Regions from separate parts of the Chryseobacterium sp. CBo1 genome, predicted to be linked through region 1. Evidence: riboswitches for the same ligand, from Rfam matches in the RefSeq annotation. Region 1 holds a riboswitch; the other holds the start of a gene.
What was found. A riboswitch is a leader RNA that binds a small molecule or an ion and turns the genes downstream of it on or off. The one in region 1 is predicted to bind S-adenosylmethionine.
Positions count from the first base shown of each region.

Region 2: it holds a riboswitch for S-adenosylmethionine, as region 1 does, so the genes downstream of both, BA768_RS07720 (SusC/RagA family TonB-linked outer membrane protein) here and BA768_RS13780 (alpha/beta fold hydrolase) in region 1, are expected to answer to the same signal.

Region 1 is NZ_MAUH01000025.1:117-15,534, reverse strand. Features, by position in the region: gene BA768_RS13800 (DUF2314 domain-containing protein) at 1-206, shown strand, start outside; gene BA768_RS13795 (OsmC family protein) at 268-687, shown strand; gene BA768_RS13790 (T9SS type A sorting domain-containing protein) at 759-2,444, opposite strand; gene BA768_RS13785 (MGH1-like glycoside hydrolase domain-containing protein) at 2,630-5,242, opposite strand; SAM riboswitch class I at 5,429-5,536, shown strand; gene BA768_RS13780 (alpha/beta fold hydrolase) at 5,602-6,540, shown strand; gene BA768_RS13775 (ACT domain-containing protein) at 6,542-8,086, shown strand; gene BA768_RS13770 (O-succinylhomoserine sulfhydrylase) at 8,192-9,358, shown strand; gene BA768_RS13765 (homocysteine S-methyltransferase family protein) at 9,429-10,439, shown strand; gene BA768_RS13760 (fatty acid desaturase family protein) at 10,524-11,615, shown strand; gene metH (methionine synthase) at 11,620-14,286, shown strand; gene metF (methylenetetrahydrofolate reductase [NAD(P)H]) at 14,446-15,405, shown strand; partial or broken gene BA768_RS20925 (nicotinate-nucleotide diphosphorylase (carboxylating)) at 15,408-15,418, shown strand, end outside.
Region 2 is NZ_MAUH01000010.1:26,362-41,779, forward strand. Features, by position in the region: gene BA768_RS07695 (LysM peptidoglycan-binding domain-containing protein) at 1-1,038, shown strand, start outside; gene fabD (ACP S-malonyltransferase) at 1,093-1,968, shown strand; gene BA768_RS07705 (GYDIA family GHMP kinase) at 1,980-2,885, shown strand; gene pckA (phosphoenolpyruvate carboxykinase (ATP)) at 3,014-4,630, shown strand; gene BA768_RS07715 (type II 3-dehydroquinate dehydratase) at 4,764-5,171, opposite strand; SAM riboswitch class I at 5,484-5,582, shown strand; gene BA768_RS07720 (SusC/RagA family TonB-linked outer membrane protein) at 5,666-8,575, shown strand; gene BA768_RS07725 (RagB/SusD family nutrient uptake outer membrane protein) at 8,592-10,085, shown strand; gene BA768_RS07730 (Fur family transcriptional regulator) at 10,356-10,775, shown strand; partial or broken gene BA768_RS07735 (heavy metal translocating P-type ATPase) at 10,819-12,770, shown strand; gene BA768_RS07740 (hypothetical protein) at 13,099-13,461, shown strand; gene BA768_RS07745 (YHS domain-containing protein) at 13,666-13,941, shown strand; gene BA768_RS07750 (SCO family protein) at 13,928-14,611, shown strand; gene BA768_RS07755 (superoxide dismutase) at 14,725-15,399, shown strand.

The DNA.
Region 1 (15,418 bases):
ACCGTGGAATTGTTCAGAATGAACCGGTAAATCCTCTTGATATTAAACTTGGAGATGAGATTGTTGTAAACCTTGATAATCTTTCAGATTGGATGTATTATGATAAGAATGTGGTGAAAGGAGCTTATACCGTAAAGGTTTTAAGAGAAACCATGAGTAATGAAGAAAAAAAAGAGATGGATTCACAGGGTTTGATTTATGAATAAAACCTAATACAATTTAATCTTAACTGAAGATTTTATAATTTTGTACCAAGCAATAAGCAAAATGAAAATTACTTTAAACAGAATCAACGACGATTTTTTATTTGAATGTACCAACGCTCAGGGAAATTCAATTTTACTGGATAATACTTCTCAACCTGGGGCAAAAGGTGTTTCGCCAATGGAAAGTGTTTTAATGGCGGTTGCTGGTTGCAGCGGAATTGATGTTGTTTCAATTTTAAAAAAGCAGAGACAGGAAATTACCGGCTTTAAAGCAGAAGTTGAAGGTGAAAGAATTCCAGTGGATGATGCAAAACCATTCAAATCAATCAAGGTGAAATTTTTACTGGAAGGAAATATTGATCCTAAAAAAGCTTTAAAAGCATCAGAATTATCTTTCGATAAATATTGTTCTGTATCAAAAACTTTGGAGCCAACCGTAGAGATTGGATATGAAGTTTTTGTAAACGGAGAGAAGGTTTAAATGAAATGAAATAAAAATAAAGGCTGTACATTTGAAAAATGTACAGCCTTTTTAATAATTGGTTAAATATATTATTTTTTAATGACCTTCACGTTTTCAGATGTTCCGTCTGTCATTGTTAAATTTAAAATATACAATCCTGATTTTAAATCTCCTAATTGAAGTGTTGATGATGGATTGCTTATCGTTCTGATGCTTCTTCCCGAAAGATCTGTCACCACAATTTGTTTCACTTTTTCAGCATTTTTAATGGTAATAGTTTCACTGAAAGGGTTTGGCGAAATCAGATTTTTCTTCTCTGTTTTTACCTCATTTGTTGATAAATTATCAGGAGCTAATGTAACGGTTATTTTCCATGTATTGTTATCAACTTTATTAAATGATGTGTCACAGCCTAAACTTTCATCTCCCCATTTTCTCCATGCATTCATTTGGAAATTAACTGTTCCCGTAAGATTATTTGCCAGAGTTAAGCCCGATCTTTCATAAGAATATGTTCCCTCTGTGCCTCCCGAACCTGATGATATTGCAGATTCGGCTGTACTATTGGTGGTACATACCAAAATACTTCTTTGTTCAGACATATAAGCATTATTTGTTGCAGTCATTTTATAAGCAACGGTTGTAGATGAAATTTTATAACCTGCAGGAATCGTTACAGATAAAGTTCCGGGACAACCTGATGTAGATGTTGCTGTCGGATCGTTGTCTGCAAATTCTGTACTGATATCACCTGTTGTTAAAGTTGCAGTAACCTGACCTGGGGTAAATGTTATCATCTTCCAGAATCCTTTAGTTGTTCCACAGTTTGATCTTACCCAGAAATAATGGATTTGACCTGTTGCCAAACCATTCAGAGGTACCGAAGTTGTACCTGCAGCAACCGAACCTGTAGGTGAGGTTGTTGCACTTGGTGGAGTTCCTGTGGTGTTATAATAATATTCATATCCTGAAGAAGGAGCACTTGTTGGTGCTGTCCAGCTCAATACGGCACTTACAGGTGTTGTTGTAGCAGTAATGTTGGAAGGAGGTAAGCAAGAATTATAAGCATCTGCTGAAAATGCAAAAATATTAGGAATACTTCCTCCTGTGCTTGTTTTGGTGATCGTAATACTGGTAATGTTTTTTGACTGATTAGCGCTGTTGATCGCCATAGGAATCTGATATAATCTCGGATTTGTTCCGTTTCCAGATTCAAGATTATCATTGTTTACATTAATTCTTCCGATACCTTGAATGGCGTAGTTTGAACCGTCATACCAATCAGAAATACTAATTCCGGTAAAAGGCTGTGTTGTACCATCAGAAAAATTTACAACGGCATCTACGGTTGCAGCTCCACTTCCTCCCGTTGCAAGCATATATAAACTTATTGCAGGAATCGGTGTTGTAAAAGCAAGGGTTCCTGAAGTTGTGGTATTGCTGAGACGAAGCGAATTATTCCCTGAATACGAACCTAATTGATAAGATAATCCGGTTGTTGCTGCAACTTCAGAATTAATCAATCCACCTATAGGCAGTCCGTAAGTAAGGGGTGAGTCGGCTGCTGTAAGTTTATAATCTTTAGATACAAATACATAGCTTACTCCGTCTACATCGTTCGTCGTAGAACTTGCTGATGTTCCGACACCGTTGGCAATAACGTCTGCATTAAAGCCACTTTGTACAGGCATAGTTTGATACTGTTGTGCATTCGTCTGATTAAAAAACAAAGCAAATGAAGCCGTTACAAAAACAGAATGTAATTTTCTTTTCATAGTTAATAATTGTTGATTTGAATTCTGTGTGCTAATTTACATATTTGGTTGATAACTGTGAGGGATTATGGTATAAAATTTAATAAATATTTAATTAAATTTTTCAAAAGTGAGTTATTTGATAAAATAAAAAAAAGACCAGTAAAGGAAATTACTGGTCTTTATTTTATAGTGATTAAAAATATTTATGCTAATCTGGGTTTTAAAAGTTTCGCCACCGTTGCAGTCCATCCTGTCTGATGCGAAGCTCCGACGCCTCTTCCGTTATCTCCATGGAAATATTCATAGAAAGTAATGTAGTCTCTGAAATGCTCATCATAGTTGAATTTGTAATTCCCACCGTTAAAAGCACGCTGTCCGCTTTCATCCTTCATGAAAATGGAGCATAATCGTCCGCTGATATTCTGAGCAACTTCATCTAAATTTTTCTTTTCTCCACTTCCGGTCGGGAATTCCACCTTTAAGCTGTTTCCGTAATAAAAATGAAAACGCTGTAAACTTTCCACAATCAGGAAATTGATCGGGAACCAAATAGGACCACGCCAGTTACTGTTTCCACCAAACATTCGGCTGTCACTTTCTGCAGGAGTATAATAAACCACATTTTTGTTTCCGTGAACAGTAAAAACAAATGGATTTTCTTCGTAAACTTTCGACATCGCACGAATTCCGTAAGAACTCAGGAATTCTTTTTCGTCGAGCATTCGGTTCAAAACCTTAGTTAGCCTTGTTTTTCTGAGGATACTCATCAAATGTTTTCTTCCGCTTCCTTCTTCTTCCCAATGCGAAACCAAGGAAGTAAGTTCTGGCTTATTTTTTAATACCCATTCCATTCTTTCACGGAAATTTGGCATTTTATCAAGCAAATGATGGTCAATAATCTCTACAGCAAACATAGGAATCAGACCGACAATACTTCTCAATCGTAACGAAACACTTTCGCCGTTCCCTAACTGTAAAACATCGTAGAAGAAACCATCTTCTTCATTCCATAATCCCTCTTTTCCTTCTCCCATATTTTCCATGGCTTCTGCAATATAAAGATAGTGTTCAAAGAATTTGATTGCCATATCTTCATACACCTGATAATATTGGGCAAGTTCCATTGCTATTCGCATCATATTCAGCGCATACATTGCCATCCAGCTTGTTCCGTCGGCTTGCTCGAGATGTTCACCATCTTTAAGCTCCATATTCCGGTCAAAGGCACCGATGTTATCGAGTCCGAGGAAACCACCGCCAAAAATATTTTTCCCGTTTTTATCTTTTCGGTTAACCCACCAAGTGAAATTTAACAATAATTTCTGAAAAACTTTTTCTAAAAATAATAGATCGGGCTTTCCGTTTGTTTTTTCATCAATTTTAAAAACCCGGAAGCATGACCATGCATGAACAGGAGGGTTTACGTCACTTAAATTCCATTCATAAGCAGGCATTTGTCCGTTCGGATGCATATACCATTCTTTGGTCAATAAAAGCAATTGGTTTTTTGCAAACTCAGCATCAATAATCGCAAACGGAACACAATGAAATGCCAAATCCCAAGTCGCATACCAAGGATATTCCCATTTATCGGGCATCGAAATGATGTCTTTGTTATGAAGATGCTCCCACTCTGTGTTTCTCACATAATTATTAAAATCTCTTGGAGCTTCGTGATTAGGATCACCATTCAGCCATTTTCCTACATTATAATGATAGAATTGTTTATTCCATAAAAGTCCTGCGAAAGCCTGTCTCTGAACATTTTTCTCATCATCATTGTAGATATCCTGCTGAATTTCACTGTAAAATTCATTAGCTTCATTTATTCTTGCATTAAAAATATCGTCAAACTGATAAAAAGCGTCATCCATATCATAAGGCGACAATCGGAATTCAAACACTTCGGATTGCTGTGCTTCAATCATTTCATCGATAATAAATGCAGCTTTTGTTCCTCTTTTTTTGGGATTTATTGTGTTTTTTTGTTGAGTAACATAATCATTAATTCCGTCCTTGTAGTATGCGTTTTCTACAATTGGAGTACCATGTAGCTTCGGATGATTCGTTTCATTGTCACAGAAAACCTGCTCTACATTTTTATTTTTTGAATAAAACTTTTTTATTGGAACACTGTCATGCAAAACATTAATACAGCCATCTTTTCCGGCTTCTACCTGACCTTTGTATTCGTTATAACCCCATTTCCAATTGTTTCTGTACCAGGTTGTAGGCAAAACAACAATCGGAGCAGCTTTATCACTCCGGTTACAGACAGTAACTCTTATTAAAATATCGTTAGCATCAGATTTACAATATTCTATGAAGATGTCAAAATATTCGTCGTTATCAAAAATTCCGGTGTCGAACAATTCATACTCCTGCTCTTTTTTCGAACGTCTTGCGTTTTCAGCAACAATATCATCGTACGGAAATTCATTAATAGGGTATTTGTACACCATTTTCATATAGCTATGAGTTGGTGTATTATCCAGATAATAAAAAATTTCTTTAATGTCTTCCCCGTGGTTTCCCTGCGGATTACTCAATCCAAAAAAACGTTCTTTTATTCTTTTATCTTTTTTATTCCAAAAAGAAAGTGCAAAACAAAAGAGCTGTTTGGTATCTGAAATTCCGGCAATACCTTCCTCTCCCCATCGATAAGTGTGGCTTTCTGCAATATCGTGGTTTGCAAAATGCCATGCATTTCCGTTCGGACTGTAATCTTCACGTACATTTCCCCATTGTCGGTTGCTTACATAAGGTCCCCAGTTTTTCCAGTCTTTATCTTGTAATCTTTGCTTTTCGATATTCATTTCCGGTCATTTTCATTGCTAAGTTAATTTTTTTGAAAACGAATTCCAATTTTTTAAATCTGAATAATTCTTAATAAACCCTGCAAAACCTTACCAATATTAAGTTTTTTGATGATTGTTAAATTTTTTTAATTTTTTAAAAGAAAAGTTCTATCTTTGCACCATTCGATCATTCAAATATTGAAAATGTTATCAAGAAAGGTTGAGGGATTAGACCCTGTGAAACCTTAGCAACCCTTTGCGCAAGCAATGAAGGTGCTACGTTCTACCAAAATTATTTTGGACAGATAACTTACTGAAGTTCTTTTCAGCCATTTCCTGTGGCATTTTCAATTGTATTATCAAAAAGTATAATAGAATTGAAAACAGAACTAAACTATATTAATCTTTCGTATCGTACAAATTCCCAAAAGGAATATCATATCCCGTTGAGCTATCAGCTTTTCGGGAAAGACTTGTTTTCTTCACCGATCATTTTAGTTAATCATGCTCTAACCGGAAATTCAGATGTTTCGGGAGAAAAAGGGTGGTGGAAACAATTAATTGGTGACAATCAGGTTATCGATACGACTCAATATACAGTTTTGTGTTTCAATATTCCCGGAAACGGATTTGATGATTTTTTAATTGATGATTACGAAGATTTCACGCCTTCGGATATTGCAAATATCTTTTTACAAGGTCTTGAAATTTTAAATATTAAAAGTTTACATGCCATTATTGGAGGTTCTTTAGGAGGCGGAATTGGTTGGGAAATGTTGGTGAAAAACCCAACTCTTGCCGAAATTTTCATTCCCATTGCCTGCGATTTTAAAACCCACGATTGGCTTCATGCACAATGTCTGGTTCAGAAATTTTTGTTAAATCAAAATGATGAACCATTACAAAAAGCCAGAATTCATGCGATGTTGTGCTATCGAACACCGGAATCGTTAAATGATAGATTTCAAAACAAATACAATCAGGAAAAACATAGATTAGAATCTGAAGATTGGCTCATTTATCACGGAAACGCTTTAAACGAAAGATTTAGTTTGAAATCCTATAAGCTGATGAATCATTTGCTGATGAATATTAATGCCAACGCAGATCATTTGGAGAAAATTCAGGCACGAATGCACTTGATCTCCGTTGATACTGATTTATTTTTTCCTGCTTCTGAAATCCGAATGTGCTTTGAAAAGCTGAAAGAAAAAAAGGAAAATGTTTTCTATCACGAGATCACCTCAATTCACGGGCACGACGCCTTCTTAATGGAATATAAACAATTAAATACTATCATAAAAAATATTTTGTAAAATGAGTAAGATTAATGCTAACGAAATAAAATTTTTAAAAAACAGATCAATCATCAAATTTGAAGGGGAAGATTTCTTAGGAGAAATCGGGATTGACGGACGAATTTTCAAAGCGCTTACTTTGGCGCGAATCAGTGTTGGAGTAATTTCTCAACAGGCCATCGAAAACGGAATTTCTATTCTTGTTCAGGAAAGCGATTCCGAAAAAGCAGTAAATTGTCTGATTGATGAATTTGAAGCAGAAAGAAAATCAGGGAAAGTTTCTCAGATTTACAGCATAAATAATGTTTCGGTTTTGGGATTTGTTGCTGAAGATTTCAATAAAGTTCTGGCGGAACTGGCAAGAAATAACGTTTTTCCATTGCTTTTAAATCAAATTGCAGCAGAAAAAAGGGTAAATATCGTTGTAACATCTTCACAGGACGAAAAAGCGAAAAATATCATCGAGTCTGAAATTTCTAAAAAACCAAAAACAGTTCATTTAGCAATCATTGGTCACGGTAACGTTGGAAAGACTTTGATAGAGCAGGTTTTACAATCATCAGAAGAAATCAGAAGACGCAAAAAAATTGATCTTAAAGTTGTGGCAGTTGCCAATTCAAGAAAAATTGCCTTCAATAAAAAAGGCTTTGGAAACAACTGGAGTGATGAGGTTTTAACGGCAGAAAGTCCGTCAAGTGTCAATGAATTAATCAGATTCTCAAAAGAAAATCAATTGGAAAACCTTATCGTTGTTGATAATACTGCGAGTAAAGATTTTGTACATAATTATCATACGTTGGCAGAGAACGGTTTCGATCTGGTTTCTTCCAACAAAATTTTCAACACTCTTCCGATCGAAGAATACCGTAAACTAAGATATACGTTGAACAAAAATAACAGACGTTATCTTTACGAAACCAATGTTGGAGCAGGTTTGCCGCTTATTGATACGATTAAATTATTACATCTTTCAGGAGAGAATATCACAAGAATCAAGGGTGTTTTTTCCGGAACATTAAGCTATGTATTTAATAATTTTTCGTTGAGAAATGATAAGTTTTCCACGATCATCAACGAAGCGTTGGAAAAAGGATATACAGAACCGGATCCAAGAGAAGATTTATCAGGAAACGATGTGGCAAGAAAATTATTGATTTTGGCGAGAGAATTAGATTTAATCAATGAATTTAATGATATCAATATTCAAAATCTTGTTCCTGAAAATTTACTTTCTATTTCAAAACCAGAATTTCTTACAAGACTGGAAGAATTAGACACAGAATATCAAAAAATTAAGGAAAATCAGGAGCCGGGTCATGTGTTGAGATACGTTGGTGATTTACATGGTGATTTGCAAAAAGATAAAGGTGAATTGGATGTAAAATTAATTTCTGTTCCTGCAACTTCAGCTTTAGGACAGCTGAAAGGTTCAGATTCAATCTTCGAAGTTTACACAGAAAGCTATGGCGAAAATCCAATTGTCATCATGGGAGCCGGAGCCGGAGCTAAGGTTACCGCAAGAGGTGTTTTCGGAGATATTTTAAGAGTAAGCGAAACGAAATAAATAGCCATTTGAACCCGAAGGGTTCAATATTAATAGCCTTAGGTGAAACCTATGGAAAGAAATAATAACAAACAACCGTAAATAAAACCTACGGAAAATATAGAAATGGAAAACGAAAATTTTGAAACCTTCGCCATAAGAACACAAACTGAAAGAACGCAGTTTGACGAGCATTCTACACCATTGTATTTGACATCCAGCTTTGTTTTTCAGGATGCGGAAGATATGAGAGCGAGTTTTGCGGAAGAAAAAGCAAAAAATTTATACAGCCGATTTTCAAACCCGAATGTAACAGAATTCACCGATAAAATTGCAAAAATGGAAGGTGCAGAAGCTGGATATGCTTTCGCAACGGGAATGGCAGCGATTTATTCAACGTTTGCAACATTATTAAATGCAGGTGATCACATCGTGAGTTGCCAATCGGTTTTCGGATCTACGCACACATTGTTCACAAAATATTTCCCAAAATGGAATATTGAAACAACATACTTCAAAGCAGAAGATGCTGAAAACGTAGAAAAATATATCCAGCCGAATACAAAGATTTTATATCTGGAAACGCCTACCAATCCGGCGATTGAGGTTTTGGATTTAGAATTTTTTGGACAAATAGCAAAAAAACATAATTTAATTTTCATTGTTGATAATTGTTTTGCAACACCATATCTACAGCAGCCCATAAAATATGGAGCAGATATCGTTGTGCACTCCGCAACAAAGTTGATCGACGGTCAGGGTCGTGTTTTAGGTGGAGTAGCGGTTGGTAGAGAAGATCTGATTCGTGAAATTTATCTGTTTGCAAGAAATACAGGTCCGGCAATGTCGCCTTTTAACGCTTGGGTTTTATCAAAAAGTTTGGAAACTTTGGCGATCCGTGTTGAAAAACATTGTGAAAATGCTTTAAAAGTTGCTGAATTTTTAGAAAACCACCCGAATGTAGAATTAACGAAATATCCATTCCTGCCATCTCATCCAAGCTATGAAGTTGCCAAAAAGCAGATGAAATTAGGCGGAAATATCGTCGCATTTGAAATCAAAGGCGGAATTGAGGGCGGAAGGAACTTTTTAGATAAAATTAAAATGTGTTCCCTTTCTGCAAACTTGGGAGACACGAGAACGATTGTTACGCATCCAGCTTCTACAACACATTCAAAATTAACAGAGGAAGAAAGAAATGAAGTCGGAATCACGGCCGGTTTGGTTCGTTGCTCGGTCGGTTTGGAAAATGTGGATGATATCATCGCAGATTTAAAACAGGCATTGGATTAATTCAATAGGAACGGGCTTCAGCCCGTTTTAAAATAACGAAATACAAAATTGGCTTTAGCCGAAACATACAATGAAAAATTCAGAACAATTATACAAAGCACTATCCGAAAGAATTTTAATTCTCGACGGAGCGATGGGAACAATGCTGCAACGATATAAGTTTGAAGAAGAAGATTATCGTGGGGAACGTTTTAAAGATTGGGAACATCCTGTAAAAGGGAATAATGATTTATTGTCATTGACGCAGCCTCATTCCATTGAAGAAGTTCACAGGAAATATTTAGAAGCAGGCGCGGATATTCTGGAGACCAACACGTTTTCAGGAACTACGATTGCGATGGCAGATTATCACATGGAAGATTTGGTTTATGAACTAAATTTCGAATCTGCAAAAATCGCAAGAAAAGTTTGTGATGAATTTACAGTTCAGAATCCTGACAAACCAAGATTTGTAGCAGGTTCTATCGGACCAACCAACAGAACGGCAAGCTTGAGTCCTGATGTAAACGATCCTGGGTACAGAGCCATCACCTTTGAAGAATTGAGAGTTGCTTATAAACAACAATGCGAGGCTTTATTAGACGGAGGCTCAGATATTTTATTGGTGGAAACCATTTTTGATACATTAAATGCAAAAGCAGCTCTTTTCGCAATCGATGAAATTCAGGACGAAAGAGGAATTAAAATCCCGATTATGGTTTCAGGAACGATTACCGATGCTTCAGGAAGAACGTTGAGCGGACAAACCGCAGAAGCATTTTTAATTTCGGTTTCACATCTGAATTTATTGAGTGTCGGTTTCAACTGTGCTTTAGGGGCAAACCAATTGACACCATATTTGGAAACATTGGCTCACAATTCAGAATTTGCTGTTTCGGCGTATCCTAATGCGGGTCTTCCTAATGCTTTTGGGAAATATGACGAAACACCGGAAGATATGGCAGGTCAGATCAAAGAATACGTGGAGAAAGGATTAATCAATATTATCGGAGGTTGTTGTGGAACTACGCCTGATCACATCAAAGCAATTGCTGATTTGGCTGCACAGTATCCGCCAAGAAAATTGAATGAATTTGTCTGATTTGATAGATTTTTTTTATTGAATTGGTAAAAAAGGAAACGGTTTTTAATATTAACTTTAAATATCACACAAAATTTAAAGAAAATGGAAAAGCCGATTTACCTTAAAAATTCAGAGGATGCAAAACTGTTTAATGAATTAAGAAAAAAAGTGAACCAGCGTATAGAAGCCATTCCCGAAAACAGGGATCTTTACATTCAGATCAAAGCCATTATTTTGCCTTTGGTCTATTTTGGTTTATATGTTTTTGCGCTTTTTAATGTCGATAAACCGTGGATTTACATTTCGAGTTTTGTGTTGATGGGAATTTCTTTAGTTTTGATTTATTTAAATTTAATTCACGAAGCAGCTCACAACAATATTTACAAAAGCAAAAAATTAAACAGTCTGGTGTTGCAGATTTTCGATTTTGTGGGAGCCAATTCTTATATCTGGAAAAAAAGACACATCGCAGCGCATCACGCTTATCCAAATGTGGATGGTTGGGATACCGACATCGAGCAGAGCGGTCTTCTGTTGATTGTTCCCTGGATTAAAGCGAAAGGTGTTCAGAAATACCAGCATTTCTTTTTCTTTCTGGTGTATCCTTTATATCTGTTCAATTGGATGTTTATCCGTGATTTTCGAGATTTTTTCGATAATGAAAGGGTGATTCTGAAAACGCAGGGAGCAATTCCGACAAAAGAAAAAATTAAAATGGTTGCTTTTAAATTGTTTTATTTTTTCTATCAGATTGCAGTTCCGGTTTTGTTTTTTAAAGTATCCATTGGTTTGGCTTTAGAAGCTTGGTTTTTACAGGTTATTGCAGCGAGTATTTTTGCGCTTTTTGTGTTGTTGCCTCTGCATCCGCTTCCTGATAATGCTTTTCCTAAATTGAATGAAAAAAACGGACTGCCTTTCAGTTGGCTTCAACATCAGTTTGAAGTAACCAATGATTTACAGGAAAATAACTGGTTTGTGAGAAATGTATTGGGAAATTTCAACTTTCATGTTGCCCATCATCTTTTCCCGAATTACAGCTATTTATATTATAATGAAATTACAGAGGAAATTGAAAAATTTGCCAAAGAACACAATTTGGCGTACAAAAGGTTTCCAATTTTCACCGCTTTGGGCAAACATGTGGATTTGCTGAAGCAAAATGCGAATAACGCATATTTTATTTTAGAAGAATAATTTGATGAAATATTTAAGATTATCGGGGCTTGAGCCTTTGATTATTACTCCGGAAAGTAATTTTATCAACGTTGGTGAAAGAACCAATGTTGCCGGATCCAAAAAGTTTTTAAGATTAATTAAAGAAGAGAAATTTTCTGAAGCTTTAGATATCGCAAGAGATCAGGTAGATGGCGGTGCTCAGATTCTTGATGTCAATTTTGACGACGGATTGATCGATGGAAAAGCGTCCATGATTAAATTTTTAAATTTAATTGCTTCTGAACCTGATATTTCAAGAATCCCTTTGATGATTGATTCGTCAAAATGGGAAATTTTAGAAGCAGGATTACAGGTTGTACAGGGTAAATGTGTGGTAAATTCCATCAGCTTAAAAGGTGGTGAAGAAGAGTTTATCAAACAGGCAAAAGCAGTTAAGAGATATGGTGCGGCAGTTATTGTAATGGCATTTGATGAGGTCGGACAAGCTGATACCTATGAAAGACGTCTCGAAATTTGTGAAAGAAGTTATAAAATATTGACCGAAGTTGTCCATTTTCCTGCCGAAGATATTATTTTCGATTTAAATATTTTCCCGGTTGCAACGGGGATGGATGAACACCGTAGAAACGCAATCGATTTCATTGAAGCAACAAGGTGGGTTCGCCAAAATCTTCCGTATGCTTCGGTAAGTGGAGGAGTTTCCAATGTTTCTTTTTCTTTCAGAGGAAATGACACGGTGCGAGAAGCGATGCACTCGGTTTTTCTGTATCATGCGATTCAGGCGGGGATGAATATGGGAATTGTGAATCCCGCATTGCTTGAAGTTTATGATGAAATTAATAAAGAACTTTTAGAGCTTGTAGAAGATGTAATTCTCGATAAAAGAGAAGATGCCACAGAGCGTCTTTTGGACTATTCTGAACGAAATAAAGCAGTTAAAAAAGAAAAAGTTGAAGAGCTGGAGTGGCGTAATCATCCTTTACAGGAGAGAATTACGCATTCATTAGTAAAGGGGATCGATCGTTTTATTGAAGAAGATGTTGAAGAAGCAAGACTACAGTCTGAGAAACCTCTTCATGTGATCGAAGTTAATCTGATGACCGGAATGGGCGTTGTCGGTGACTTGTTTGGAAGCGGAAAAATGTTCCTTCCACAGGTAGTAAAATCTGCCCGTGTGATGAAAAAAGCGGTGGCATATCTTCAGCCGTTCATCGAAGCCGAAAAAGATCAGACGCAGAAAGCCAACGGAAAAATTTTAATGGCAACCGTAAAAGGAGACGTTCATGATATTGGAAAAAATATTGTGAGCGTAGTTTTGGGTTGTAACAATTATGAAATTGTCGATTTAGGAGTGATGGTTCCTGCCGAAAAAATCATTCAGGCAGCGATTGATCATCAGGTTGATGTTATCGGTTTGAGCGGATTGATTACACCTAGTTTGGACGAAATGGTCTACATCGCTTCAGAATTAGAAAGACAAAATTTAGATTTTCCTTTGTTAATCGGTGGTGCAACAACTTCAAAAGCGCATACCGCTGTTAAAATCGATTTAAAATATAAAAATGCAGTTGTTCACGTGAATGATGCCTCCAGAGCAGTAAATGTGGTAAGTTCATTGTTGGGTGACAGAAATAAAGAATATGTTGAAGATTTAAAAAGTGACTATTCAGATTTCAGAGAAAAGTTTCTGAACAGACAGGTTGATAAAGATTATGTTTCGATTGAAGACGCCCGAAAAGATAAGTTTAAGATCGATTGGGAAAATGAAGAAATCTTTACACCAAATCAATTAGGAATTCAGGTTTTTGAAAATCAGGATTTGAGAGAGTTATTACCATTCATCGACTGGTCGCCATTTTTCAGAAGCTGGGATCTGCACGGGAAATACCCAAACATTTTAGAAGATGAGGTGGTCGGAATTCAGGCGAAAGAATTGTTCAAAGATGCTCAGGTTATTTTGAAAAGGATTCTAGACGAAAAATTACTGACTGCAAAAGCCATTTTTGGAATTTTTAAAGCCAATTCTAATGAAACGGATGATATTTTAATTTTCGATGAAAATAATGAACAAAAAGTAAAATTCCTGACACTGAGACAACAGGCTCAACGCTCAAAAGGAAAAGATTATTTGGCTTTAAGTGATTTTATTGCGCCTCAAAGTTCAGGAAAAACCGATTATATGGGAGCTTTCTGTGTAACAACAGGTTTTGGAACGGATGAATTGGCAGAAGAATATGAAAAAGCGAATGATGATTATAACGCGATCATGGTAAAAGCTTTGGCAGACCGTTTTGCAGAAGCCTATGCCGAATTTTTACATAAAAAAGTAAGAACCGAATATTGGGGATATGCCAATCAGGAAAATTTAAGCAACGAAGAATTAATTGCTGAAAAGTACAAAGGGATTCGTCCTGCTCCTGGCTATCCGGCTTGCCCGGATCATTTAGAAAAACATGCGATTTGGGATCTTCTAAAAGTAGAAGAAAATATCGGAGTTTACTTGACTGAAAGTTTAGCCATGTTCCCAACCGCTGCTGTTTCCGGATATTATTTTGGAAGTCCGCACGCAAAATATTTCGGGCTAGGAAAAATCGCAGAAGACCAATTGAAAGACTATTCAAAAAGAAAAGGAATTTCATTACAGGAAGCCAGAAAATGGCTGAATCCTAATTTAGCTGACGGAATTTAGTTTGAGATTCGGCGGCGGCAAAGCCGCCGCCGAATCTCAAACTTCAAAATAAATAGTAAAACAAATTATCGAATAGGGCTCGTAATTGAAAGTTTATTGGTTGATTTTTTTTTTCATCAAAACCAACTAACAACTTTCATCAAGCAACAAAAATATAAAATGAAGATTACAGATCACATAAAAAACGCAAACGGAAAAACTTTGTTTTCCCTCGAAGTTGTTCCGCCACAAAAAGGAATTGGGATTGAAGATTTATATAAGAACATAGACCCTTTGATGGAATTTAAACCGCCATTTATCGATGTGACGACTTCCAGAGAAGAATATATTTACATTGATAAAGGAAACGGCTTGATGGAACGTCGCATTACGAGAATGCGTCCCGGAACTTTAGGAATTTGTGCGGCGATTCAGCATAAATATAATGTAGATACGGTTCCGCATTTGCTTTGCGGAGGTTTTACAAAAGAAGAAACAGAATATCTTTTGGTAGACTGTATGTACCTTGGAATCGATAATATTATGGCTTTGAGAGGGGATGCTATGAAAGGACATCAATATTTTGAAGCGACAAAAGGTGGTCATGCAAGTGCAATGGATTTGGTTCATCAAATTAATGATTTAGGAAGAGGGAAATATCTTCATAATCAGGATGAAGAATGTGAAGAACATAATAAATTCTGCATCGGAGTTGCTGGTTATCCCGAAAAACATATGGAAGCTCCTTCAATGAATTATGATCTAAAATGGCTGAAGCAAAAAGTAGATGCCGGAGCCGATTATATCGTAACGCAGATGTTTTTTGATAATAAAAAATTCATTGAATTTGTTACAAAAGCTCGTGAAATGGGAATTACAGTTCCGATTATTCCGGGAATTAAGCCGATTGCAACGAAAAAACATTTGAAAGTTTTACCTCAGATTTTTAAAATTGATTTGCCTGAAGAATTAATTAATGAAGTGGAAAATGCCAAAAACAACGAAGCGGTAAAGCAAATCGGAATCGAATGGGCAATCAATCAATGCAGAGAATTATTGGATTTAGGAGTTCCTGTTTTACATTTTTACTCGATGGGAAAGAGTGACAATATTAAAAAAGTAGCCGGAGAGCTATTTTAATATATAACGGAAG
Region 2 (15,418 bases), on a different contig from region 1:
AGAAAACTTGACGCAGCATACATTAAAAAGAATGGTGATGCTTTAAGTGTGGTTCTAATGTTACCTTTCGGTTACAATACAGGGCAAACACAATATCGTGCTATGGCAACTGATTTTCTTACAGGTGCTAAACTAGCGATTGAAAGGAATGCTGCCGGAGGACAAAAATTAGATATAAAAATTGTTGATTCGGGAAATGAAGATTCATTCAAGAGTTCTTTGTCTCAAATCAATCCAAATAATACCGATTTAATTATCGGGCCATTTTTCAAGTCAAATGTCATTGATCTCTTAGATTTTACAAAAACTCAGAAAATTCCTGTGGTCGCTCCTTTTGCAAACTCTCCGGAATTATACAACTACAGCAACCTGATTATCGTTGAAACGAACGACCAGACTTATGCCGATAAAATTGCGGAAGAAGTAAAATCGGTTTATTCTGATCAGAAAATATATATTCTTGCAGATTCGAAAAAAGATAATGCGAATTATCTGAAGTCTAGTCTTGAAAAAAATGTTAAAAATGCACATGTAAGTATTGTATCTTCTGCATCTGATATTCAGTTGGATCAAAATATGATGACAGGTCAGTCTGCTCCCGTTATTGCAATTTTAGCAAGCGATAATGATACAGTAGGGGAAGCTTTTTCTAGTAAAGTTATTGCTTTGTCTAAAGAAGTTCAGGGGGTGAAAGCCTTCAGTATGTATGCTGTTCCGAGCTTCGAGAAAAAAGTTGACGAACTAAGTCAGGCAAGTCTTGTTTATCTGATGGACAGAAAGATTAACACGGATGGCAATTTTGAAAAAGAAATTTTAGCGGCTTACAAAGCAAAATATTGTAAAGTTCCTGGCAAATATGCTGTAATTGGTTTCGACGTTGTTAACGATATGTTGACAAGAGAAAACAAAAAAGGCGAAATCTTTAAACAGATCAATAAAGTTCAGACCCAGCTTGCTACCAAGTTTGAATTTGTAAAATCTAAATCAAACGGAGCTTATGTAAACACTGGTTTCCGTGTGATCAGATTGGTTCCTTAATTTTCAGGAACGGTATATTAAACTAAATATTTGTATTAATTTTTAAATAAATAAATGAAAGCACTTGTATTTCCTGGGCAGGGATCACAGTTTGTAGGTATGGGAAAAGAGCTGTACGATTCCCGTAAAGACATCAAAGATCTGATGGAATCTGCCAATGAAATTTTAGGTTTCGATATTCTTTCCCTTATGTTTAGCGGGACAGATGAAGATCTTAAAAAAACTGAAGTTACACAACCTTCAATCTTTATACATTCTGTTGCTGCGCTGAAAGCTGTAAATGGTCTTGGTGCAGAAATGGTTGCTGGACACTCTTTAGGAGAATTTTCTGCATTAGTGGCAAATGGAGTTTTATCTTTCGATGACGGTTTGAAACTGGTTTCTGAAAGAGCAAAAGCAATGCAGGCTGCTTGTGATGCCAATCCGAGCTCGATGGCTGCAATTTTAGGATTGGATGATGCTAAAGTAGAAGAAATCTGTGCATCAATCAGTGGAGTTGTTGTTCCTGCAAATTATAACTGTCCCGGGCAATTGGTGATTTCCGGAGAAACGGCTGCAGTAGAAGAAGCTTGCGCAAAATTAAAAGAAGCAGGCGCAAAAAGAGCATTGCTTTTACCGGTAAACGGAGCTTTCCATTCACCATTAATGCAACCTGCACAGGAAAGATTGGCAACTGCTATTGAGAACACAAAATTCAGAAACGCAACAATTCCTGTTTATCAGAATATCACGACAACTGCTGTTACAGATCCTGATCAGATTAAAGCGAATCTTATCGCTCAGTTGACAGGTCCTGTGAAATGGACACAGTCTGTTCAGAATATGATCAAAGACGGAGCAACTAATTTCGTAGAAGTAGGTCCCGGAAAAACACTTCAGGGATTAATCAAGAAAATTGATAGCGAAGTAGCTTCTGCTTCTGCAATCTAAATTACAATACAATGGGCGAAATTTATTCACCGGGAAAGCTGATGCTTACTTCAGAATATTTCGCTGTAGACGGAGCTCTTGTCCTTGCTGTACCCACAAAGCTAGGACAGGAGTTTTTTTTTGAAGAAAAGCATGACGGAAAATCAATCGTTTTCTGGGAAGCTTATCATCAAAACAAATTATGGTTAAAAGCTGTCATTGATTACAAAAACTGGCAGATTTTAGAGACCAATATTACTTCAAGCGCAGAGTTTATTCTGAAAACTCTCCAAAATGTTCAGAATCTTTCTGAAACTAAATTTAAAAATACAACGACCTATCTTTTAAAAACAAACCTTCAGTTTCCTCCAGATTACGGTTTGGGAAGCAGCTCTACTTTAATGAATAATTTGGCAGAGTGGGCGCAAATTGACCCTTTTCATTTGAATTCAATAAGTTTAGGTGGGAGCGGGTACGATATTGCTGTTGCACATGCGAAATCTGCGGTATTATTTCAGAATAAACCTGAAATACATTTTGAGAAAGTAGATTTCAACCCAAGTTTTAAAAATGAACTGATTTTTATTCATCTTAATCAAAAGCAGGATAGCCGTGAAGCAATCAATCTTTACAAGTCAAAATTAAAGTCTCAAAATCTGATTGATGAATTTTCTGATCTCACAAGAAATATTTTAATGTGTAATGAATTAGATAAATTTTCTGAACTAATAATGTTACATGAACAGAATATTTCCGATTTTATTAAAATTCCTACAGTTAAATCACTTTTTTTTGCAGATTGTGCAAAATTTGTCAAAAGTTTAGGCGCTTGGGGCGGAGATTTTGTAATGAGTGCAAAATTTGAAGGCTTTGAAGACTATTTTTGGGGAAAAGGTTTTACAACAATTTTCGAATGGGATGGTTTAATTGATTGTTAGTCAATTGATTAATTAAATCATTTTTTATTTGCCATTTTCGCTTATATGTTTATATTTATCGAAGTTTAACAAATAGTTAATATTAATTATGTTAAACCGACAAAAAGCAAAAAGAAAATATAAGTAAAATGAAAAACGCCAGAATCATCCAGGATTTACAAAAATTAGGGATTAAAGGAGATTACGAATTAATTTATAATCCTTCATACGAAGAATTATATCAAGCGGAAGTTTCGCCTGAAAATCAGGGTTTTGAAAAAGCTGAACTTACAGAATCGGGTGCAGTTTCTGTAAAAACAGGAATTTTCACAGGTCGCTCGCCTAAAGACAGGTATATTGTACAGGATGATGTAACGAAAGATACTATTTTCTGGGATGGTAAAGTAAATTTACCAACAACTCCCGAAGTTTTCGAATCTTGTAAAGATTTAGTATTAAATCAACTTTCTGATGCCAAAAAAATCTATGTTGTCGATACATTTTGCGGTACAAACGAAGATACAAGACTTAAAGTAAGATTTATCGTGGAAGTTGCGTGGCAGGCGCATTTCGTTACAAATATGTTCATCAGACCTTCTCATTACGATTTAGAAAATTACGGTGAGCCGGATTTCACAGTGATCAATGGTTCAAAAACAACCAATCCAAACTGGGAAGAGCAGGAATTAAATTCTGAAAATTTTGTGATGTTCAACCTTACTCAAAAACTTCAGATTATCGGAGGAACTTGGTATGGTGGAGAAATGAAGAAAGGAATGTTTGCAATGATGAATTATTACCTTCCATTAAAAGGTATGGCTTCAATGCACTGCTCTGCAAACGTAGGAGAGGAGGGAGATGTTGCTCTTTTCTTCGGACTTTCAGGGACGGGAAAAACAACTTTGTCTGCAGATCCTAAAAGATATTTAATTGGAGACGATGAGCACGGTTGGGATAACAACGGAGTTTTCAACTATGAAGGTGGATGTTATGCTAAAGTAATTGATTTGTCAGCAGAAAAAGAACCGGATATTTTTAGAGCCATCAAGAGAGATGCGCTTCTTGAAAATGTTGTTGTAAATAACGGTATTGCCGATTATACTGATGGTTCTATCACAGAAAATACGAGAGTTTCTTACCCGATCTACCATATCAACAAAATCGTTTTGCCTTCAAAAGCTGGTCATGCGAGCAAGATTGTTTATCTTTCTGCTGATGCTTTCGGAGTGTTGCCTCCGGTTTCAATTTTAGATGAAGATCAGGCTCAATACCACTTCCTTTGCGGATATACTTCAAAATTAGCAGGTACAGAGAGAGGAATTACAGAACCTGAACCATCATTCTCTCCGGCTTTTGGTGAAGCATTCCTTACATTACACCCAACAATGTATTCTAAAACATTAATCGGGAAAATGAAAGAGCATGGTGCAAAAGCGTATTTGGTAAATACTGGTTGGAACGGTACCGGAAAGAGAATTTCATTAAAAGATACAAGAGCAATTATTGATGCGATCATCGACGGATCAATCGAAAATGCTGAGAAAACTACTCTTCCAATTATGAATCTTGAGATTCCGAAGACATTGCCAAATGTTTCTGAAGGTATTCTTGATCCAAGAGAAACCTACAGTGATGTTGCAGAATGGGAAGAAAAAGCAAAAGATCTTGCTGCAAAATATATCAAAAACTTCGAGCAGTACTGCGGTAATGACGAAGCCAAAAAGCTGATTGCTTCTGGTCCTCAATTGCAGGAACAGACCATTTAGAAATAGTGAAGAAAGGCTCATCAATTTGATGAGCCTTTTTTTATTTTATCATGAAGTAATCTGCGTAATCCCTAAAATCTGCAAGAGAAAGTTTTACGCAATCATCTGTTTAAATCCGTGATATCTGTGGGAATTACTTCAAACTCAAAATAGCCAATCGATATCCCTCCATTCCAAAACCTGATAATACTGCATCAGTATTTGTTGCTGTCACAGATTTCTGCCGAAACTCTTCTCTTTTATAAATATTGCTGATGTGAACTTCCACTTTCGGCTTCTGAATGTTTTTTAAACAATCTGCAATCGCATAAGAATAATGCGTAAAAGCTCCCGGATTAACAACCAACGCATCAAAATCATCCTGCTGGAGTCTGTTAATCAATTCTCCTTCAATATTTGACTGATAATATTGAATTTCATGGGAAGAAAATTCAGATTTTAAATTTTCCAGATAATCTTCCATTGAAGTTGTTCCGTAAATTTCTGGTTCTCTTGTACCTAACAAGTTCAGATTCGGGCCGTTTACAATTAAAACTTTCATGCTATAAAATTAAAAGTTTTTGAATCAGTTCGAGTATTTTTCGAAATGAAATTTAGAAAATGTATCGAGAACTTGTAGAAACATATTAAGTTATTTCAATATTCTTTTAAATGATAATCTAAATTACATTTAAATCTCAATTTTATCATTACATTATTTTTAATGATATTTCTCATATTTGAAAATTTAACATTTTTATAACTGTCTATAATTGACGTTTTTAAAATAAAATTACGTTAATTTTTATAAAATTTATATTCAAAATTTTAAAGTCTACTTGTTTTGTAGACTTTTTGTTTTTAGATTTGCAACGGCTTATAAAGAAAGATGGAGGGAACTGACCCAAAGAAATCTTAACAACCTGCACTGTGCAAGGTGTTACATTCAGCCTTGAAAAAGGAAAGATGAGCAAAGTGTTAATCATGATTATTGATGCTGTTTGCTGTCTTTTTTATAAAAGGCTAAATTTTAATTAGCAGTAAATAAAATGGATTATGATTAGCAAAAATTTAATTAATTCTAAAATTTGGATTCCACCCGTTGCCGCATTTTTCTTCGGGATTGCGAATGTGAACGGACAGGAAACTAAAAAAGACACTCTTCGGGAAAAAGAGATTGATGAAGTGGTAGTAGTGGCTTACGGAAAAGCTAAGAAAACAAGTTATACAGGTTCTGTAGCAACAATTTCGAGCGAAAAAATCAACAACAGACCCGTTACCAATATCACAAAAGCTTTGGAAGGGCAGGTGCCCGGTCTTCAGGCGGTAAGTTCTTCGGGGCAGCCGGGTTCTACAGCTTCCATCAGAATCCGTGGAATCGGTTCTGTAAGTGCATCAAGCAACCCATTATTCGTGGTTGACGGAATGCCCTTTGACGGAAATATCAACTCTATAAGCCCAAATGATATTGAGTCAATCAGCGTTTTGAAAGATGCCACAGCGAGTTCATTGTACGGCTCCAGAGGAGCAAATGGTGTCATTATTGTTACCACAAAATCCGGTAAAAATGGCGAAGCAAGAGTAAACTTTAATATAAGCCAGGGTTTCTCGAGTAGAGCAGTAAAAGATTATGAACAGGTAAATACAGACCAGTATTTCCAGTTGTATTGGGAAGCTTTGAGGAATGGCTATAAATCGAGTCAGGTTTCTTCTCAGCAGGCTGCGCAGATGGCGACTGATAATCTGGTTAATGCTTTAGGCATCAATCCTTACGGTTCAAAATTTGAAAAACCTGTGGGTACAGATGGCAAACTTTTGTCTGGCGCAACTCCTTTGTGGAACGATGACTGGAGAGATATTTTACAGCGAGTTGCTTCACGTAGTCAAGTGGATTTGGATTTCAGCGGTGGAAACGAAAAGAGCAATTATTTTTTCTCTTTGGGATATCTCGATGATAAAGGAATTGCGATTGGCTCAGGTTTCAGAAAATACAGCTCAAGATTAAAAATCAATTCTGAAGTGAAAAAGTGGTTGAATGTCGGAGCAAATTTAGCCTATACCAACAGTCTTCAGGAAGCACCGCCTTCATCAGATTCCAGAACGGACAATATCATCAATGCGGCGAGAGTGATTCCGTCATTTTATCCTTATTATGAAAGAAATGCGGATGGAAGCTACAAATTGGATGCAGGTGGAAATTACATCTATGACTTCGGAAAATACCGACCGACAAGTGCTTTACAGAATCAAAATGCAGCAGCGACCTTACCTTTAGACAAGAACGAAAACCGTGAAGATAACTTTTCAGGAAAGGGTTTTGCAGAATTTACTTTCTTACCGGAATTAAAATTCAGAACTAATTTTTCTGTTGATTTACTGAATTATAACGGTCATTATTATACCAATCCACTATTAGGCGAAGGCTCTGAAATCGGAGGTTCTGTCACCAAAACCAATTCGAGAACGCTTTCTTATACAACGAGTAATATTTTAACCTACGATAAAAAATTCGGTCAGCATCACATCAATGTTTTGGGTGGTCAGGAATTTTATCATTACGAATACCAGACGATTTCCGGAAACAGAAGTCAGTTTTCACTGCCATATTATTATGAGCCGGATGCTGCAGCTTTGTTAGGAAGTTTCAGTGGGAACAGTGATAAATTAGGTTTGCTGAGTTATTTAGGAAAAGCGGAATATGATTATCAGAATAAATATTTCGTTTCCGGATCGGTGAGAGCGGATGGTTCTTCCAGATTTTCTCCGGAGAATCGATGGGGAACATTCTGGTCAGTTGGCGGTTCCTGGAAAGCTTCCAATGAAGATTTCATCAGAAAACTGAATTTCTTTAATCAATTAACGCTTCGTGCAAGTTACGGAGGTCAGGGAAATGACAAGCTGAGTACCTATTATGCATACCAAAGTTTGTATGCTTTTTATAACAATTTAGGTGAAGGCGGAACGGTTGCAAGTAAATTACCAACGCCCGATTTGAAATGGGAAACAAATTTAAACCTAAATGTAGGATTGGAATTTGCAATTTTAAATAACCGAATTAAAGGTAACGTCGAATATTTCCAAAGAAAAAGCAAGGATCTTCTATTTGATATGCCTTTAGCTCCGTCGTTGGGCTTTAGTGGATTTCAGGCGAATATTGGAGAGCTGAAAAATACAGGTTTTGAGTTTTCATTATTCACAACACCCATTAAAACGAAAGATTTTGAATGGAATATTGACCTTAATTTAAGCACTTTAAATAACAAAATAACCAAACTTCCAAAAGGTTCCATCGTAAGTGGAACGAAATTGTTGCAAGTCGGAGGATCCATCTATGATTTCTTCATTCCTGAGTGGGCAGGAGTAGATCCAAGCAATGGAAACCCGCTTTGGAAAACAATCACAACAGATGCCAACGGAAATACGGTAGAAGGAACAACCTCAGAATACGCAAAAGCTACAAAAACATTGCAAGGTTCATCACTTCCGAAAGTAATGGGAGGTCTAACGACCAGTTTAGCGTATAAAAACTTCGATTTTTCAACATTGGTGACTTTTAGTATCGGTGGTAAAATTTTAGATACCGACTATACGATGATTATGCATAACGGAAGTGCTGCAGGAAGAGCTTGGAGTTCAGAGATGCTGAACCGATGGACACCCGAAAATCCTTACACAGACGTCCCTGCTTTGAGCACAACAACCAACAACTGGACTTCAGCATCGTCAAGATTTTTATATTCCGGAACGTATGCAAGAGTGAAAAATATGAGCTTAGGTTACACGCTTCCGACTGAATATTTTGAAAGATGGGGCGTGAAGAAATTCAGATTGTATGTACAGGGAGAAAATCTTTTAACCTTCTACAAGCACAAAGGAATGGATCCGGAACAGACCCTGGACGGAACAACGTATTACCGTTATCCTGCGATGAGAACAATCACTTTCGGTTTACAGGCAACGCTTTAACATTTAAATAAAAACAATGAAAAAATTAAAATATTTATCTTTTGCTTTAATTACATCATTCACTTTAGTGAGTTGTGAAAACGATTTGGAAACGGCTCCGACCAACCAGGCGAGTGAAGAAGAGGTTTTCAAAACGGCTGAAAGCGCGGAAACGGTAATCAACGGAACCTGGGCGAAATTTAATGATGACGGAACAACATATGCCAACATTGGTTACTCAACGGTATTGAGAACGAGTGACGCTATGGGAAGTGATGTGGCGGTTTTAACCAACAAATACGGGTTTCCGGCAGCTTATTCTTTCACAGATTTGGTGAATAATGCAGGGAGTAGACCCCTTTTTATCTGGAGTTTATTGTATTCCACGATTAATAATATGAACAATGTTATTGCGAGAATCGATGCTGCAGAAGGAAGTCAGGAAAAGAAAAATCAGGTAAAAGGTCAGGCAAAAGCGTTGAGAGCTTTTTGTTATTTAAATCTGGCGAGCTTTTATCAGTTCAGTTATTTGAAAGATAAAAATGCTTTAACGGCTCCGATTTATACTGAACCTACCACGACCAATTCAGTAGGAAAGAAAAGAGCAAGTCTGGAAGAAATTTATACTTTAATAAAAAGTGATTTGACGGATGCAGACCAATTGCTTCAGAATTATTCAAGAAACAATAAAGATAAAATCGACAGGTCAGTCGTGAACGGCTTGTTGGCCAGAGTTTATTTAAATACTGGTGACTGGGCAAATGCGGCAGCATCTGCAAAAATCGCAAGAAACGGTTACGCTTTAATGGCACCTGAAAAATATAAAGAAGGTTTCAACGACATCAGCAACGGAGAATGGATTTGGGGTCACGGACAAACGCAGGAGCAGTCAGGTGAGAGTTATGCATTCCATTTTTTAGACGTTTCTTCGTCGGGAAGTTATTATTACAGCTTCATGGCAGACCCTTATTTCAAAGATTTGTTTGATACCAATGATGTTCGCTATTCTCTGTTTTCATGGGACGGGCTTCCGGGAAGAGAAGGTTTGTTGAGATATGCTAAGTTTAAATTTAAAGCCAATTTAATTGCCGATATCGTTTACATGAGAGCTGCCGAAATGTATTTAATTGAAGCGGAAGCGGAAGCCAGAAACGGAAATGTTTCGAATGCGGTTACGGTTTTAAATCAATTGAAATCTGCCAGAAATGCAAATATTTACAGCGGTTCTTTAGCACAAAATGATGTCATTAAAGAAGTTTTAATTGAAAGAAGAAAAGAATTATTCGGGGAAGGATTTTCTCTGTCAGATATCATCAGAACGCAGGGAACTGTCGTAAGAAAGCCTTACACCGATTCAAACGGACAGGCGATCCAGGTGCAGGTTACCATTCCCGATGGAACAGTAAAAACAGTAAACGGCAGAGGTCACACCATCTTTGCTTTTCCTGACCAGTCGGCTTTTGCTCCGAACAGCAGATATTATTTATTCTCGATTCCGCAGAAGGAGATTGAGAATAATCCGAATTTATAGTTTAGTTTTAATTTTTCTATCTTTAAATTAACCACAAAAAATGTACAAAAGATTATTTAGATAAGTAAAATCCTTAAAAGAGAAAAGTGAGAGATTTAAAAAAAGCTATTGTGATCTTCTTTTTCTTATTATTTATTAACTTTAAATAAAGCATTTGAAACTTTTGCCTCTTTTGTGGTTAAATAAAAAGTTTAAAGAAGCTTGCGGTAAATCAGAGAGAAAACATTTAAAAAAGCTAAATTTGAGATAGAACATTCAAAAATTTTCCTGATGAAAACAGACATCGAAAACAAACTCATCGACAAAAACACCAAACCCACAAGCATGAGGATTTTAGTATACGACTTCTTAAGTTCTCAGGAAGCGGCTCTTTCTTTGTCTGAAATTGAAAATCATTTTGAAAATGCCGATAGAACGACAATCTACCGAACCTTGAAAACCTTTGAAGAAAAAGGAATTGTGCACAGTATTCAGGAAAATACAACGACGAAATATAAACTTTGCCACGATGGTTGCGACGAAAATACTCACAAAGACTGGCATCTTCATTTCTATTGCAAAATCTGTAAACAGACGACCTGTAAAGAAGATATTTCCTTTCCAGAAAATATTCAGACTAATTTCAGAATTGATGAAATACGGCTTTTCGCAAAAGAAATCTGTGAAAGCTGTCTTGAAAGTTTGCAATAGCATTGCATTCGGGTTTGGCTTAATTTTGACTAAAATTAAAGTTATGGAAGAATGTTGCAGTACAAAATCTAAAAAGAGCATAATCATCATCACGAAGGCCACGACCATGAGCATTCTCATGATGTGGAAAATCAGTCTGTTTTCCGGCTGTTTCTTCCTGCAATCATTTCTTTTGCCTTATTATTGATTGGAATTTGCTTCGATAATTTTATAGAAAACACTTGGTTTAACGGCTGGGTTCGTCTAGTATGGTATTTAATCGCTTATCTTCCGGTTGGGTTGCCTGTTTTAAAAGAAGCTTTTGAAAGCATTAAAAATGGCGATGTCTTTTCTGAGTTTTTCCTGATGGGAATCGCAACGGTAGGAGCTTTTGCCATCGGCGAATATCCGGAAGGAGTTGCGGTAATGCTTTTTTATTCGGTGGGTGAAGTTTTTCAGGCAATGGCAGTAACGAAAGCAAAGACAAGCATTAAATTACTTTTAGACCAGCGTCCCGATGAAGTAACAGTTTTGGAAAACGGACAACCAAAAGTGGCAAAAGCAAAATTGGTGAATATCGGAGAAATTATTCAGTTGAAATCTGGTGAAAAATTAGGATTGGATGGCGAATTATTATCCGAAAAAGCTTCATTCAATACATCAGCATTGACTGGAGAAAGCAAACCCGATACAAAAGTAAAAGGCGAAACCGTTTTAGCCGGAATGATTAATCTGAATTCAGTGAGTCAGGTAAAAGTAACGGCGGCGTATAAAGACAGTAAGCTGAGTAAAATACTAGAACTCGTTCAGAACGCAACATCTCAAAAAGCGCCTACAGAATTATTCATCAGGAAATTTGCGAAAATTTATACGCCAATCGTTGTATTTCTTGCTATCGGAATTACTTTCTTACCGTATTTTTTCGTTGAAGATTATCAGTTTAAAAGTTGGTTGTACCGGGCCTTGGTGTTCCTGGTGATTTCCTGTCCGTGTGCATTGGTTATTTCTATCCCGCTTGGTTATTTTGGGGGAATCGGAGCGGGAAGCCGAAATGGAATTTTAATTAAAGGAAGCAATTTTTTAGACATTCTCGCCAACATACAAAATGTGGTGATGGATAAAACCGGAACGATGACTGAAGGTGTTTTTAAAGTTCAGGAAGTTCATTTTAATGATGATTTTGATAAAGATGAAATTTTAAAATGGGTCAATGCTCTGGAAAGTAAAACTACGCATCCGATTGCAACAGCCATTCATGATTTTGCAGGCGAAATCGACCATTCTATTGAGCTGAAAAATGTGGAAGAAATTGCAGGACAAGGTCTGAAAGCCGAAATTAACGGAAAAGAATTGCTGGTTGGAAACCTGAAATTGATGAAGAAGTTTAATATTTCCTATGATGTAAATTCCGAAAATATCGTCTACACCTTAATAGCAATTGCTTACGATAAAAAGTTTGTCGGTTATCTCACGATTGCAGATTCGATAAAGGAAGATGCAAAACAAACCATTAATAAGCTTAAATCTCTGAATGTAAAAACAACAATGTTAAGCGGCGACAAAACTTCCGTCGTAGACTTTGTTGCTAAAACATTAGGAATCGAAAATGCATATGGCGATTTGCTTCCCGAAGATAAAGTCAATAAAGTAAAAGAATTAAAAGCAAAAAATCAGTCGGTAGCTTTTGTTGGGGACGGAATCAATGACGCTCCCGTTGTTGCTTTAAGCGATGTCGGAATTGCAATGGGCGGATTAGGAAGTGATGCCACCATTGAAACTGCGGATATCGTTATTCAGGATGATAAACCGATGAAAATTCCAATGGCAATCAATATCGGAAAACAAACCCGGAAAATTGTCTGGCAGAATATTATCTTGGCATTTGCTGTAAAAGGTATTGTTCTCGCTCTTGGAGCGGGAGGTTTGGCAACGATGTGGGAAGCCGTTTTTGCGGATGTTGGTGTAGCTTTACTGGCAATTTTAAATGCGGTAAGAATTCAGAGAATGAAGTTTTGAGAAGCGGGAAGTTAGAAGCTGGATATGGAAGTTTACAAACAGGCTACAAACATTATCCAGCTTCTTTTATTCAATAGAGACGGACTTCAACCCATCTTCAATGAAATCCTTCGATTTTTAGGCAAACTTATCTCTCGCAAATCTTGCAGATTACACCGATTAAAAAAATAATCAACGCAAGCATCTGTGTAAATCCGTGCAATCTGTGGGAAATAAAACTCCCATCTTCTAACTCCCCGCTTCCAACTTCCTCATCTTTCCTGACTTTCATCATAAATTACCGCTCAACTCAATTTTCTACACTATATTTGTGCTAAAGATTTGATACTTGAAATTTTTTATATCCTTTTTCATCATTTTTACCATCGCCATTCGTCCTGTTTTGCCGATGTTAAACTATGTGATTAACTATGATTACATCGTAAAAAATCTTTGTGAAAACAGAAATGTCGTAGATTCTAATTGTAAGGGGAAATGTTATGTCGGAAAAGAATTGGCGAAAACAGAAAAGCAATCCAGCAATTCTCAGAATGTGAAAATTGCAGGCCTGGATGTATTTTTGTCTCATGAAATTCTCTCTTTCTCAGAATTTTCTCAATCAAATATTCAATTAAAAAATCCCAATTCGGATTATATTGATTCTCATACTTCAGAATATTTCTCCCGAATATTCCATCCCCCTTTAGCTTAAAATGTATTTAAATTAAATGTTTAGTTTATCTAATATTGAAATAACTTAGCTATCATTTGCTGAGTATAACGCCTTTGCGAACGAATAAACATCAAGTCTACAAAAAACTTTGCGAACCTAGCGTTAAAATAATTTCAACATTAAATTTAGTTTAAAAAGCACTTATTTAATTCAACGCAATTATTAATTTCAATTTAAAATAAAATGAAATCAAAGATTTTATTAACAGCATTTTTATCTGTTTCATTATTAGCCTGTGCTCAGGAAACCCCGAAAGTAAAGCATAAAAAGAAAAATACTCCTACAAAAACAACTACCCCAAAAGTGAAGTTTGCGAATGCGGTAGACCCGATTTGTAATATGCCAACGGAAGCCGATATGAAAGATACGGCAGTTTATAAAGGAAAAACGTACGGTTTTTGCAGTTCAATGTGCAGAGACGAATTCAAAAAAAATCCTGAGAAGTATGCCCAAAAATAAAAAGCAGAACAATACGAAAAGCAAAATCATTATTCCGATTGTGGTAATTGCTTTGCTGTTTGTGGGAATTGGGATTGGGATGAGCTATTTTAAAAACAATCTTTATACGGTGATGAAGGTTCCTGATTTTGAACTGACGGATCAGAATAACAAAAAAATTACCAATAAAGATATGTTGGGAAAAGTATATTTAGTTGAATTTTTCTTCAGCAAGTGTCCGACGATTTGTCCGGTAATGAATACCAATATGAGATTTATTGAAGATGAGATCAACAGTCCGGATTTCGGTATCATCTCCATCAGCATCGACCCGGAAAATGATACTCCCGAACTTTTGAAGCAACATGCAAAAAAGATTGGAGCAAAATCTCCGAACTGGCATTTTTTGACAGGAAATCGGGATTATATCGGTAATCTTGCCGACCAGTTTGATATTTATGTCGGAGACAAAGAAGACGAAAGTGAAAATCTCAACCACAGCGGAATGATCGCACTTGTCGATCAGGAAGGAAATATACGTTGCCGCTACAACAAAGAAAATATGCCGATTCTATATTATTCAGGATTGAATTATGAAGACAAAGAAGGAACATTGCCCAAATTAAACGGCAAATATCATCCCGACCGAGAAATCTTAATTGAGGATATTAAAAAATTATTGAAAGATTAATAAGAGGGAAGAGGGGAGCGGGAAGTTATGGTGTACGGCTGTAAACTTCCATCCTCCATTATCCCACTTCCAGCAACAAAAAAATAAATGTTCAACCATATAAACAAAAAGTTATGAAGATTTTTAAAATCGCTGCACTAAGTGCGGTTTTCGCGGCGCAGTTTGCGTTTGCACAGTTCAAGCAAACGCCTTTGCCGTATGCTTACAATGCGTTGGAGGGAAATGTAGATGCCCAAACAATGGAAATTCACTATTCAAAACATGCAGCAGCTTATGTTGCCAATTTGAATAAAGCAATTGCAGGAACTCCGCAGGAAAAACAGACGTTGTTTCAGATTCTTTCAAAAGCAGGAACTTTACCAATGGCGGTAAGAAATAACGCAGGCGGTCATTACAATCACGAATTATTCTGGACTGTTTTAACCCCACAAAAAGACACAAAACCTTCTGCAAACTTGGCAAAAGCCATCAACGATACTTTCGGAAGTATGGATGCTTTCAAAGAAAAAATGGCAAAAGCGGGAGCAGACCGTTTCGGTTCGGGATGGGCTTGGCTTTCTGTGGATAAAAACGGGAAATTGTTCGTTTCTTCAACGCCAAATCAGGATAATCCTTTGATGGATGTTGTGGAAGAAAAAGGTACGCCAATCTTCGGAATCGACGTTTGGGAGCACGCTTATTACCTGAAATATCAGAACAAAAGAGCAGATTATCTTACTGCGATCTGGAATGTAACCAACTGGAAAGAGATCAGCAGAAGATACGACGAAGCTTTAAGCAAAAAATAATCTTTTCAACCTAATTTAC